DNA from 3 places in the Butyricicoccus sp. OF10-2 genome. Region 1 is predicted to be linked to each of the others. Evidence: predicted binding sites of a transcription regulator. Region 1 holds the regulator's gene; each other region holds the start of a gene.
What was found. Region 1 encodes Rex, which represses fermentation and respiration genes when NADH is low (regulators of the CRP and FNR family bind a similar motif). Its sites were predicted from a motif close to ATTGTTAANNNNTTAACAAT; they were not measured.

Region 1 (4,562 bases):
GAAGCGTTTGTCAAGAACTTTTTTCGATTTATTTTTCAATCAATTTTCGTTCATCGACTCGATTCTATTTTGACCGCTGTCGAAACAGCTTATTCAGAATACCAAACTTTTCACCGTTTGTCAAGAACTTTTTTTCAAATTCTTTTTGGTACGCTGAACCGCTGTTTGAAAACAGCTTATTTAGGATACCATCGTTCCCCCTGTTTTGTCAATAACTATTTTTCATTTTTCTGCATTTTATGCAAACCCTTGAGATACCGCCGTAAATCTGCTATACTGAATATATTATATAAAGATTTGTGAAGAGAAAAAGGAGGTGTCGGCTTGCCTATCAAGATAGCCGACAGTCTGCCGGCACGCGCCGTATTGGAGAGCGAAAACATTTTCGTTATGACCGAACACCGTGCCGCGACACAGGACATTCGTCCTCTTCGCATCGGTTTACTCAACCTGATGCCATTGAAAATCATTACCGAAACCCAGATCCTGCGCTGTTTATCCAACACGCCGATCCAGATCGAGGTCGATCTGATCCAGACCGAAACGTACCATTCCAAAAATACGCCGGAGGATCATCTTCTCACCTTCTACAAGACGTTCGACGATATCCGCGACCAGAAATATGACGGTTTTATCATCACCGGTGCGCCGGTAGAGACCATGCCGTTTGAGGAAGTCGAATACTGGAAGGAACTGACCGAGATCATGGACTGGACTAAAACGCACGTTCATTCCACGCTGCACATCTGCTGGGGTGCGCAGGCCGGTCTGTATTATCACTACGGTATTCTGAAGTACATGCTGCCCGAGAAAATGTCCGGTATTTTCAAGCACCATGTTCTGCTGCCGAAGGAGCCGCTGCTGCGCGGCTTCGATGATATCTTCTGCGCACCGCACTCGCGCCACACCGAGGTGCGTGCCGCCGACATCCGCAAAAATGATCGTCTGACCATTCTCGCGGAGTCGCACGAAGCCGGTGTGCACATCGTAGAGGCAATGAACGGCCGTCAGATCTTTGTGCTGGGTCACGGCGAGTACGACGCCGACACGCTCAAAAAGGAGTATGAGCGTGATCTGGCCAAAGGCATGAACCCGGAGGTGCCGCGCCATTACTTCCGCAACGATGATCCCAACGAGGACGTACTGGTGACCTGGAAGGCACATGCCAACCTGTTTTACACCAACTGGGTCAACTACTATGTGTACCAGACAACACCGTATTATCTGGACAAAATGTAATACCAAAGCCGCTCATCCATTGGATAGCGGCTTTTTTCACACAAAAAAGGGAGTATCAAAAGATACTCCCTTTCGTTTTACAGGTTCTGCTCTCTTCCCTCGTCTGCTGCGCCGACCAGATGGCACAGTGTCATCAGGCTGTCCGACAGATGCACGTTTTCGACCGGAACGCCCAGTCCCTCCAAATGAAGGTCCTCGCCGGTGAAATTCCACAGACCGCGGATACCGCGCTCTACCAGACCGTGTGCGATACGCGGGGCATCTCCGCGCGGAATGGTGAGCACCGCCACATCCGGCTTGTTGCGCTCAATAAACTCCGCAAGCGTATCCGCGCTGCGTACCTCATGGCCGCCAAAGCGCTGACCGATGAGCTGCGGATTTGCGTCAAACGCACACAGCAGTTCAAAGCCGCTGGCAGAAAAGTTAAAGTTATTAAGCAGTGCACGACCGAGGTTGCCGGCACCCAGCAGAATCGCCGTGCGGCCGGTCCGCAGACCCATGATCGCACCCAGCTCCTCCTGCAGTTTGTCGATATTATAGCCGTAGCCCTGCTGACCAAAGCCGCCGAAGCAGTTAAAGTCCTGACGAATCTGCGAAGCGGTCAGTCCCATGCGCTCTGCCAGTGCTTTGGAGGAGATACGCTGCTCCCCTTCAGCCTTCAGCTCACAAATATTCCGATAATAGCGAGGCAATCGCTGAATTACCGCTTTGGAAACCTCTTGCTTGTGTTCCACAGACCCTCTCCCTCTCTCAAATTCTATTTCTCGTGTAAATTACAACTTAGCGATGGTATCCAGCACATAATCGGTAAATTTCTGTGCAGTTGCACCGGTATCACGACCGGTAACAACAACCTTGCGCTCCTCTACCATGCAGATATCAAGTGCGCGGTCGAGCTTCTTCGCCAGTTCGATTTCACCGATGTGCTCAAGCAGCATAACAGCTGCACGCAGTACGGAGGACGGATCCGCGTACTTTGCGCGGCCTTCCTGTACCATACGCGGCGCAGAGCCATGAATTGCCTCGAACATCGCATAGCGCTTGCCGATATTGGCAGAGCCTGCCGTGCCGACACCGCCCTGAATCTCAGCAGCCTCGTCGGTGATGATGTCGCCGTACAGGTTCGGCAGAACAACGACCTTGAAGTCGCGGCGGCGCTTGTCATCGAGCAGCTTTGCGGTCATGATGTCGATGTACCAGTCGTCAAACTGTACTTCCGGATACTCCTTGGCTACCTTCTGGCAGGTATCGAGGAACTTGCCGTCGGTGGTTTTGATAATATTCGCCTTGGTGACGCAGGAAACGCGGTTCTTGCCGGTCTTGCGCGCATAGTCGAAGGCCAGACGAGCGATACGCTCGCAGCCCTGCGAGGTAGCTACGGTAAAGTCGATGAACAGATCGTCATCAATCTGTACGCCCTGAGAGCCGACAGCGTAGCCGCCCTCGGTGTTCTCGCGGTAGAACGTCCAGTCGATACCCAGCTCCGGCACCTTTACCGGGCGCACGTTGGCAAACAAGTCGAGACCCTTGCGCATTGCAACGTTTGCGGACTCTACGTTCGGCCACGGATCGCCCTTGCGCGGGGTCGTGGTGGGGCCCTTCAGGATAACGTGGCACTTCTTCAGCTCTTCCATAACGTCGGGCGGGATTGCGCAGCCGAGTTCAGCACGGCGCTCGATGGTCAGACCGTCGATCACGCGGAACTCCACCTTGCCGGCCTTTACCTTGTCTGCCAGCAGAACCTCCAGCGCATGCTGGGCCATGCCGGTGATCATCGGGCCGATGCCGTCGCCGCCGCACACGCCGATGATCAGCTTGTCCAGCTTGGAGTAATCAATAAAATCGTCCTGCTCCTTCATATCCATGATACGCTTGCGCTGGCTCTCTACAACTGCCTCAAATTTATCCAGAACAGACTGGTCGATAGACATGGTTTTGTCCTCCTACACCATTGATATTATTTTAACAAAAGAAAATATGCCTGTCAAGTCCGACCAGAGAACCCGCTTGGCTCTCCGGCCGGCATAACGTCTTGACTTACTTGCTCTGCTGACGTGCGTACAGCAGCGTACCGCCTGCAAGCAGTGCGTGACGCTGGCGCTCGGAAACCTCACAGTCGGCCTTGAAGGTCTTGCCGCCGCAAACAACGGTGACCTGCTCGCCGTTCTTTACTTCCTCGAGCACGTTCGGCAGAGAGATTTCATCCAGCAGATTGATTGCATCGTAATCCGCCGGATCGGCAAAGGTCAGCGGGATGATACCGGAGTTGACCAGATTTGCCTTGTGAATTCGTGCGAAGGACTTGCACAGTACGGCCTTTACGCCCAGATACAGCGGAACGAGCGCTGCATGCTCACGGGACGAGCCCTGACCGTAGTTTGCGCCGCCGACAATTACGCCGCCGCCCTGCTCCTTGCAGCGGGACGGGAACTCCGGATCGACGTTGATAAAGCAGTAGTTGGAGTAGTACGGCACGTTCGAGCGGTACGGCAGCAGCTTTGCGCCGGCCGGCAGGATGTGGTCGGTGGTGATGTTGTCCTCGGTCTTGAGAACGACCTTGCCGGTGTAGGATGCCTCGAGTGCCTTGCCCAGCGGGAACGGCTTGATGTTCGGGCCGCGAACGACCTCAACCTCAGCCGGATTCTCGGCCGGCTTTACGATCATGTTGTCATTGATGGTGAAATGCTCGGGCATTTCGATCTCCGGCATCTCACCGAGGGTGCGCGGATCGGTCAGCACACCGGTCAGTGCAGACGCTGCTGCAACCTCCGGAGATACGAGGAAGATCTGTGCATCCTGGGTGCCGGAACGGCCCTCAAAGTTGCGGTTGAAGGTACGCAGCGATACGCCGCCGGACTCCGGCGACTGGCCCATGCCGATGCAGGGACCGCAGGCGCATTCAAGGATACGCGCACCGGCCGAAATGATATCCGCCAGAGCACCGTTCTGCGCCAGCATATTGAATACCTGCTTGGAACCGGGGCTGATGGTCAGCGAAACCTCCGGGCTTACGGTCTTGCCCTTGAGGATGGAAGCGACCTTCATCATGTCGTGGTAGGAGGAGTTGGTGCACGAACCGATGCAGCACTGGTTTACCTTGATCTCGCCAATCTCGGATACCTTCTTGACGTTATCCGGCATATGCGGCATAGCTGCCAGCGGCTCGAGTGCGGACAGGTCTACGGTGTACTCCTCGTCATACTCTGCGTCCGGGTCGGAGGACAGCGGTACCCATACGTCGCCGCGGCCCTGTGCTTCGAGGAACTTCTTGGTTGCCTCGTCGGACGGGAAGATCGAGGTGGTAGCACCCAGCTCAGCGCCCA
Region 2 (4,562 bases), on a different contig from region 1:
TCCTTAACCAGAGAAACAGCGATCGGAGCCTGAGCAGCGATCTCCTCAGCCAGCTTTACAGCCTCGTCGAGCAGGTTCTCCAGCGGATATACGTAGTTAACCAGGCCCATGTCCAGAGCGTCCTGAGCGGTGTAGTTAGCGCGAGCGGTGTACAGCATTTCCTTAGCCTTGCCTGCGCCTACGAAGCGAGCCAGACGCTGGGTGCCGCCGCAGCCCGGGGTGATGCCCAGACCAACTTCAGGCTGACCGAAGGAAGCGTTCTCGGAAGCGAGACGGATGTCGCAGGACATAGCCAGCTCGCAGCCGCCGCCGAGGCAGAAGCCGTTGATGGCAGCGATAACCGGACGCTTGAAGTTCTCGATCTTCCAGCAAACGCGGTTGGACTCGTTGCCGAACAGCTTGCCCTCTGCACAGGTCTTGGTAGCCATCTCGGAGATGTCAGCGCCTGCAACGAAGGAGTTAACGGTCTTGCCCTTCTTGTTAACGGTGGAAGAACCGGTCAGAACTACTGCATAAACGTTGTCCAGATCCTTAGCCAGCTCGTCGAATGCCTCTTCCAGCTGTGCGTACATGTCGGTGGACAGAGCGTTCATAGCCTTCATGTGCTCGATCTTAACAATCGCAACATGACCCTTTTTTTCGATTACTACGTCAGTCATTTTTAAGACTTCCTTTCAGAATATGTGCTATGAGCGTAAAACGCTCAAAAGCAATCTCCGTTCGGAGATTACCAAACATCCAAAGGATGTTTGCAGTCAAAATAGAACAGAAGCGAGCTTCTGTTCGTAAAACCCGCGACATGCGCGTGGGTTTTTACACCCCGACCCAACCGCCGTGGGCGGCGTCGTTCGGGTATCCAAAATCAGTTTCTACGGAACTGATTTTGGTATATAGGGGTACTGGGTACCCCCTATAATTTACTTGCAGAGCTCGTCGCGCTCAACGATGATAGCTTCGCCCATACCGCCGCCGATGCACATGGTAGCCAGACCGATGGTCAGGTCGCGCTTGATCATTTCGTAGATCAGGGTGGTGGTGATGCGGCAGCCGGCTGCACCGATCGGGTGACCCAGAGCGATTGCGCCGCCGTTTACGTTAACCTTGTCCATATCAAAGCCAAGCTCACGGTTAACAGCAGCAGCCTGTGCAGCAAATGCCTCGTTGGACTCGATCAGGTCGAGGTCAGCAACGGTCAGACCTGCGCGGGACAGAGCCTGACGGGTGGACTCGATCGGACCTACGCCCATGATGGACGGATCGCAGCCTACAGAGCCCCAGGCACGAACCTTAGCCAGCGGCTTGAGGCCGTTTGCCTTAACGAACTCCTCGGAAGCGATGATCATTGCAGCGCCTGCATCATTGATGCCGGAAGCGTTGCCTGCGGTTACGGTGCCGCCGTCCTTCTTGAATGCCGGGCGCAGCTTGCCGAGGATCTCCAGAGTGGTGTTCGGCTTTACATGCTCGTCGGTATCAAAGATAACGGTTTCCTTCTTCTTCTTAACCTCGATCGGAACGATCTCGTCCTTGAAGCGGCCGTTAGCGATGGCAGCAGCTGCCTTCTGCTGGGAAGCGAGAGCGATCTCGTCCTGCATCTCGCGGGTGATGCCGTACTTTTCAGCTACGTTTTCTGCAGTGATGCCCATGTGGTACTGGTTGAATACATCAAATACGCCGTCGTATACCATCATGTCGACCAGCTTCTTGTCGCCCATGCGAGCACCCCAACGGGTATCGCGGGAGATGTACGGAGCACCAGACATAGACTCGCAGCCGCCTACCAGCATCATCTTGTTCTCGCCGGAACGGATGATCTGGGTGCCGAGGGAGATGGCACGCATGGAGGAAGCGCAAACCTTGTTCAGGGTCATAGCCGGGGTGGTGATCGGCAGACCGGACTTCAGGCAAACCTGACGTGCTACGTTCTGGCCTACGCCGCCCTGCAGTACCTGACCGAACAGAACCTCGTCGATTGCTTCCTTGTCAACGCCTGCACGCTCGATAGCTGCCTTTGCAGCAGCGGTGCCAAGCTCGGAGGAGTGTACATCGCGGAGGGTGCCGCCGTAAGTGCCGATTGCGGTACGGGCAGCGGAACAGATGTAAACGTTCATTTAGCTGTTTCTCCTTTTCTACTGATGCGGCGAAAAAACTATGCCGCCGCATGGTGATGGAACTCGATTTTTGAGTTCGTTAATATTTTATCAAACTATTCTGCAGAATGCAAGGGGAATTGGTCGATTCTGTAAAATTATATGAAAAGTCCAGTTCCCGTTTGCGTAATCTGCACAAATAGAATTGATTAGTCGTTAGCCAGACCCATCAGCTCGTCACGGAAGATACGAGCGTCCATGGTCTTGATCTCGTCAGCCATCTTCGGAACGAAGTCCATCTGGTCGAGGATCTGGGTCTGCAGGTCGATGCCCGGAGCGATCTCGGTCAGGGTAACGCCTTCCGGACGCAGCTCGAATACGCAGCGCTCGGTGATGTACAGAACCGGCTGATGTACCTCGTTAGCGTAATCGCCGGAGAAGGTGATGTGCTCAACCTGCTTAACGAACTTCTTCTTAGCGCCTTCCTGGGTGATAACGAGCTTGCCGTCCTTGCACTCAGTCTTGAGGCCCTTTGCAGTGAAGGTGCCGCAGTAAACAACCTTCTTGGCGTTCTGGGTGATATCGATGAAGCCGCCTGCACCTGCCAGACGGGTGCCGAACTTGGATACGTTCAGGTCGCCGTTCGGAGCAGTCTCGGCCAGACCGAGGAATGCAACGTCAAGACCGCCGCCCTGATAGAAGTCGAACTGAACATTGTGCGGGATGATGCACTGTGCGTTGGCAGCAGCGCCGAACTGGGTGCCGCCGTACGGTACACCTGCGATGGAGCCTGCCTCAACGGTCAGGGTCATCTTGTCGGAGATGCCTTCTTCAGCAGCTACGTTAGCGATCTTCTCCGGTGCGCCGGTGCCGAGGTTTACGATAGCGTCCTGCGGCAGCTCCATAGCAGCGCGGCGGGCGATGATCTTCTTAGCGTCCATCGGGATCGGCGGGATAGCATCAACCGGGATGCGGAACTCGCCGGTCAGCGCGCCGTCGTACGGCATGCCGAGGCACTGCATGTTCTCCTCATCGGTGCCGACTACAACAGAGTCAACATAGATGCCCGGGATAGCAACCAGCTTCGGGTCCAGAGAACCGCCCTGAACGATCTTCTCAACCTGAACGATTACCTTGCCGCCGGAGTTCTTGCACGCCTGAGCCATAGCAGTTACGTCCAGAGGACCGATCTCACGATGTACGGTGCAGTTGCCGTACTCATCGCAGTAGGAAGCACGCAGGAATACAACGTTGATCGGGAAGCCCTTGTACAGCAGGCGCTCCTGACCCTCGATGTTAACGATCTTTACCAGATCTTCCTTGGTAACGTCGTTCAGCTTGCCGCCGCCGTTGCGCGGGTCAGCGAAGGTCTTCAGGCCAACGTGGGTGATGGTGCCGATGTTGTGCGCAGCGATATCGCGGTACATGTGCGAGATAACGCCCTGCGGCAGGTTGTAAGCCTCGATCTTATTGTTCAGAGCCAGCTCGCCGAGCTTCGGAGCACGGTCCCAGTGGCCGCCGATAACGCGCTTAACCATGCCTTCATGGCCGTAATGGTCACCGCCGGTGCCATCGCGGTGGCCCTGACCGGCTGCAAAGAACAGGGTCAGGTTCTGCGGGTGGCCGGTCTCAAGAAAACGCTTCTCGAGAGCCTTGGACAGGGTCTCCGGGCAAGCACAGGATACGAAACCGCCGGTAGCAATGGTATCGCCGTCCTGAACCTTCAGAGCAGCTTCCTCCGCGGTGATGATGCTTACTTTCTTCATGTTTATCAATCCTCCTGATAATAGTGCGACCGGTTTTACAGTGGTCACGCCTGCGACGTGAAAGACCTGATTCTATCTATCGCCTGCGGAATCTCATCCGCTGCGGCAACAACAACACGGTGCGCGGCCTCGATCTCCTCATAGAGATACGGGCAGCCGGTGCAGCCGCGCAGGATCAGCAGTACGTCATATGGAACACCGTCCTCCGGATAGGAGAATGAGGCGGTATCCAGAAGGGCAGCGCAAATCGCCTTGTAGGCATCGCCGCGCTCATAGCGCGGATTGCAGCCGCCGCAGAATTTTACCGTGCAGCGAAGCAAGGCGCACAACCCCTTTCTATGTAGCATTTCCGAATGTTACCATAGGGAAACAATGGGTAATAACACAAACACAGGCACTCACGGGTGCTCCATGAGTGCCTATAGTTTGCTCAGAGATTACTTGATGCGAGCAATCTTCTTTGCCAGTTCCTTCTTCATTTCAAGGTTGGACTGACGGGCAATCATGATGCGCTGAGCCTGCGGCGAGCCTGCACCGTGCATGGACTCCGGCAGATAGCCGACAGCTGCAGTACCCATGGTCATGTTCTCGATCAGGCGCAGCAGACGCATACGGTCCTCAGTCGGAACGGAAGCAACGCCCTTGAGGTACTTCTCGATGTACGGCTTGAGCTCCGGGTTGCGGTAATCAGCCTCGGACGGCTGGGTTA
Region 3 (4,562 bases), on a different contig from region 1:
TGATCCGGCGCAGCTCCACGATGTCGCTGGCGGTGTCATGGCCGGGGTTGTTGGCAAGGAACAGCAGGATGTCAAACGCCGTCTGTGTCAGCTTGAGTTCGCGGCACAGCGGTCGGCACATTGCGCTGTATGCCAGATCGGTCTTGTGCGTAAATTCCATATAGGGATTCATGTATATCACCTGCTTCAAAAATAGATAGTCTAAATTTGAACTAAGTATAGCATGATATGCCTGTGCCGTCAAGCCGGAGAGAAAGAAAAAAGCTCTTGTTCCGAAGAACAAGAGCTTTTTGAAAACATTTTATACGCCAGTGGGCAGCAATTACTTGTTGTCAACCTCTGCCATGTGCTCGATGAGCATCAGCAGCTTGTTGGAGTAGCCCCACTCGTTGTCGTACCAGGAAACAACCTTTACGAAGGTGTCGGTCAGGTAAACGCCAGCGTTAGCGTCGAAAATGGAGGTGCGCTCGTCGCCCAGGAAGTCAGAAGATACAACAGCATCCTCGGTGTAGCCCAGAACGCCCTTCAGGCCGCCCTCAGACAGCGGCTTCTCGGAAGCAGCCTTCATAGCAGCGCAGATGTCTTCCTTGGTAGCCGGCTTAGCCAGGTTAGCAGTCAGGTCAACAACGGAAACGTCCAGGGTCGGTACACGCATGGAGATACCGGTCAGCTTGCCGTTCAGCTTCGGGTAAACCTTGCCTACAGCCTTTGCAGCGCCAGTGGTGGACGGGATGATGTTGCCGCAAGCAGCACGGCCGCCGCGCCAGTCCTTCTTGGACGGGCCGTCAACAACCTTCTGAGTGCCGGTTGCAGAGTGTACGGTGGTCATCAGGCCCTCGGTGATGCCGAATGCCTCGTCCAGTACCTTAGCGATCGGAGCCAGGCAGTTGGTGGTGCAGGATGCGTTGGATACGAAGGTCATATCCTTGGTGTAAGTGTTCTGGTTAACGCCCATTACGAACATCGGGGTGTCGTCCTTGGACGGAGCAGACATGATAACCTTCTTAGCACCGCCATCGATGTGAGCCTGTGCCTTCTCCTTGGTCAGGAATACGCCGGTAGACTCTACAACGTAGTCAGCGCCAACCTTGCCCCACGGAATGTTCTTCGGGTCCATCTCTGCAAAGAACTGAACCTTCTTGCCATCAACGGTGATGGAGTTGTCATCATACTCGATGGTGCCGTCGTAACGACCGTGCATGGTGTCATACTTGAGCATGTATGCCATGTAGTCCGGAGTCATGAACGGATCGTTTACCGCTACGAACTCAATGTTCGGGTTCTTCAGACCAGCGCGGAAAACCATACGGCCGATACGGCCAAAGCCATTGATACCTACTTTGATACCCATTTTACAGTGTTCCTCCTAAATGTTTTGATGAAGTTCTCTGTTGATGTTATTATTATACACTAAATGCGCAGTTTGCCGCAAGGTGTAATATTTGTGATTTTCTTGTCATTCTGCCCGGTATTTTTGTATAATTTTCTTTGCAATGACAGTAGCGGCAGTGGTATAATAAACACATCGTACAAAATATGGGGATTCGGTTTGTATAATCCCCCGATTTTCGGGATGAGAAAAGCACAGCGCGCGCCGTGCTGTTTTTTCACATCCGCGAAGACAGAGATTAGTATGCCAAATACCGCGCAGCATATACCGGACGCAGGAAAACACGATCGAGAATGACAGCAGCTTTCCCACAGTACAAAGGTAAAATTACACGGTGTTTTGGGAGGATAATGATGGAAGACGCATTTTTTTCGCAGCTGGACGGCAACGCAGTCCGTGAGCTGCTGCTGCGCACCGAGCTGCGGCATGCGGCGCTGTTCGCAGTGAGCGATACGCTGCGTATTGAGCGGTGCAGCGACGCGGCACAGCAGCTTTCCGGTCTGCACCCGATGGAGGAGCTGGATCCGTTCCTGAGCGGCAGCACGCGGAATATACTGCTCCGGTGCATAAATACACAGTCTGCCTGCACCGCAGAGGAGGACATCGACGGAACGGTCTACACGGTCGAAATGATCCCGCACCGCGGCGGTGCACTGCTGGCGTATCTGCGGCGCGACCGTGCCGCCTATGACGGCAGCCTGCGGGTCATTCAGGACAAAAGCTCGCGTTATCTGGGTGCTTTGATGGCCGAGGCCGAGCAGGTGGAGGATCCTGCACTGGCAGACGGGCTGCGGCGGCAGTGCATGCGGCTGTATCGGCTGCTGACGCACTCGGATTTACTGCACGACCCTCTGCTGACCGAGCAGCTTTCTCTGCGGCGCTGCGACCTGTCAGCGCTCTGCCGCGATGCTGTACAGCAGGCTGAGACGCATGCGCCTGCGGGCAGTGCAAAATTCATCGTACAGGTGCCGGAGCACGCAGACGCGCTCATTGACGCGAGACTGGTGCGTACGGCAATCTATAACCTGCTGACAAACGCGCTGCGCGTAACACCGGAGGACGGCGAAATCACGGTTTCGCTGACCGATACGCGGGATTTTGTGACGATTGCGGTTGCCGATACCGGTCCGGGACTGGATCCGGCGAAGTTCGATGACCTGCTTTCCGGCTGGCGGCGCACCACCTCGATGGACGATTACCGGGCGCTCGTGCGCGGCGGCACACCGCTTGGTCTTGGCCTGCCGCTCGTCAATCAAATCGCGCAGGCGCACGGCGGACGGCTGCTGCTCACGCAGAGAGAGGGCGGCGGCAGCGTGCTGCACCTGTGTCTGGCGCATTTGCCGCATACGCTCGAGGATGACCTGTTCCGCGCACCGACTATCATCGAGGACGGTTATACCGTCGAAGAAATTGAATTTTCCATCATGGAATGAAATAAAACAGCCTCAGAGGCGTGCAAAAATCACGCTCTGAGGCTGTTCTCTTATGTGTTGTCGGGAGAGGTGTACGAACCGCGGTAGACCTTAATGGACTCCGGCAGCCAATGCCCATCCGCAGGCTTCTGAATTTCGGTGATGGTGTACGTCAAACCGCGGTATTTGGCGTATACGATGGAGGTTTCGCTGTCGTAAACGGCGATTTTGGTGCCGTCAGGCATGGTTTTCTGCCAGACAGTGAGTTCATCGTCCGGCGTGCTGCTGACAAAAAGCAGGCCGCCGGCCGGCATATAGCTGATGTTTAGACTTGCAGCCAGTACGCACAGCAGCGGAACGATCAGCAGGAATGCAATGCGTTTTTTCATAGAGCCGTCACCTCTTTCGCGGAAGCTGTCTCTCGGTATCTGCACTATAGCAGATAAAACGTATTTTTACAATTCGCGTTTTGACTGAAAACTGTGACGTGAAATTGATGTCCCAAAGACATAGAAAAACCACCTGTTATCAGTGATAACAGGTGGTTTTGCACATTATTTGATCTGCTGAGACAGGTTGTACAGCACCTGTGCCAGCTCAACCGACTTAATCTGTCCCTTGGGATTGAATGCGCCGTGATTGTCGCCGTTCATCAGTTTGCTGGTCTGACAGAACGCAACGGCATCCTTCGCCCACGGAGCGATCGAAGAAGCATCGGTAAACGCGGTATTCACACTCGTATCAGTCGAAACCGTAATCTTTCCGGCCTTTTCGAGCAGCGCGATGTAGCGCTGCAGCACTGCCGCGAACTCCTGACGGGAGATGGAGTCATAGGGACGCAGGTAGTGCTGACTGTCGCCGGTCATAATGCCGGATTCAAAGCAGAACGAAGCGCCATCACGGTAAAGCTCGGGGATTTCGGCGTAATCGGGCGCTTCCTTAACAGCCATGCCCGCATAGGATGCAGTTAGTTCCGGGTCAACGAGCTTTGCACTGTTGTAAATCGCTTCGGCAACCGTGCAGCGGTTTTCCGCCGGATTGAACCACGGGAAATATTCTTTACCGTCGATATGACCCGCCGGCAACATGATGTTGTTCTCAATCACATAGCGGACTGCGGGCGTGAACCACGAGTTCTCCGGCAGCTCGTATTTCTGCTCGAACTCGGCATTGGTCAGGTCCTTGTCGTTCCTGGTGTAAAGGTTGTTTTCCTGCTCATCGGCGGTCTGTGTGGCGGATACGGTGGTATCAACGTTATCCGGAAGGTCGGCAGCGAGCGCGGTGGTGCTTATGGAGAGTGCCGTTGCACCGGTGAGGAAAAATGCCATTACCTGTTGAAATTTCATAGAGTGTACCTCCTTGTCTGCGGCAGAGCCGCAAGCTAATAGATGTATGACGTATATCATACTCTGTGACTATTATAGCATGATCTGGCGGCAATACAAGCAGTGTAACACAGATGTAACGCAAACGACACAAAGTCGTCCGAAAGTTCCGCCCGTTGGTTGAAACTTTCTCCCTCCCAAAGTCAAAAAGTCAGCGCTATCGCGCGAAAATGTGTTAGCAACTGCCGTTATCGAAAAAAGAGCGGACCAATCGGTCCGCTCTCAGCGTATTCGCTTAAATGCTTTCGGTGATGATGTCCATAATCTCCTCGCGGGACAGCGTGCGCGGATCGACACGGAACAGAGCGCCCATGGTGCTTGCTGCGTTGTCAGCGAGTTCGCCTGCATCCTCCGGCTTTACACCGTAGTCGGACA

Region 2: the regulator Rex is predicted to act here: its motif matches at 2,184-2,203, upstream of DXB00_RS11100 (acetyl-CoA C-acetyltransferase).
Region 3: the regulator Rex is predicted to act here: its motif matches at 1,442-1,461, upstream of gap (type I glyceraldehyde-3-phosphate dehydrogenase).

The regions. Positions count from the first base shown of each region.
Region 1 is NZ_QUMC01000012.1:82,791-87,352, reverse strand. Features, by position in the region: gene metA (homoserine O-acetyltransferase MetA) at 325-1,239, shown strand; gene DXB00_RS08180 (redox-sensing transcriptional repressor Rex) at 1,317-1,973, opposite strand; gene DXB00_RS08175 (isocitrate/isopropylmalate family dehydrogenase) at 2,013-3,170, opposite strand; gene DXB00_RS08170 (aconitate hydratase) at 3,277-4,562, opposite strand, start outside.
Region 2 is NZ_QUMC01000021.1:3,550-8,111, forward strand. Features, by position in the region: gene DXB00_RS11095 (enoyl-CoA hydratase-related protein) at 1-659, opposite strand, end outside; gene DXB00_RS11100 (acetyl-CoA C-acetyltransferase) at 918-2,108, opposite strand; gene DXB00_RS11105 (acyl CoA:acetate/3-ketoacid CoA transferase) at 2,297-3,853, opposite strand; gene DXB00_RS11110 (hypothetical protein) at 3,898-4,173, opposite strand; gene DXB00_RS11115 (4-hydroxyphenylacetate 3-hydroxylase family protein) at 4,291-4,562, opposite strand, start outside.
Region 3 is NZ_QUMC01000017.1:45,834-50,395, reverse strand. Features, by position in the region: gene DXB00_RS09985 (MarR family winged helix-turn-helix transcriptional regulator) at 1-172, opposite strand, end outside; gene gap (type I glyceraldehyde-3-phosphate dehydrogenase) at 323-1,351, opposite strand; gene DXB00_RS09975 (sensor histidine kinase) at 1,744-2,823, shown strand; gene DXB00_RS09970 (hypothetical protein) at 2,874-3,191, opposite strand; gene DXB00_RS09965 (S-layer homology domain-containing protein) at 3,357-4,148, opposite strand; gene DXB00_RS18210 (hypothetical protein) at 4,423-4,562, opposite strand, start outside.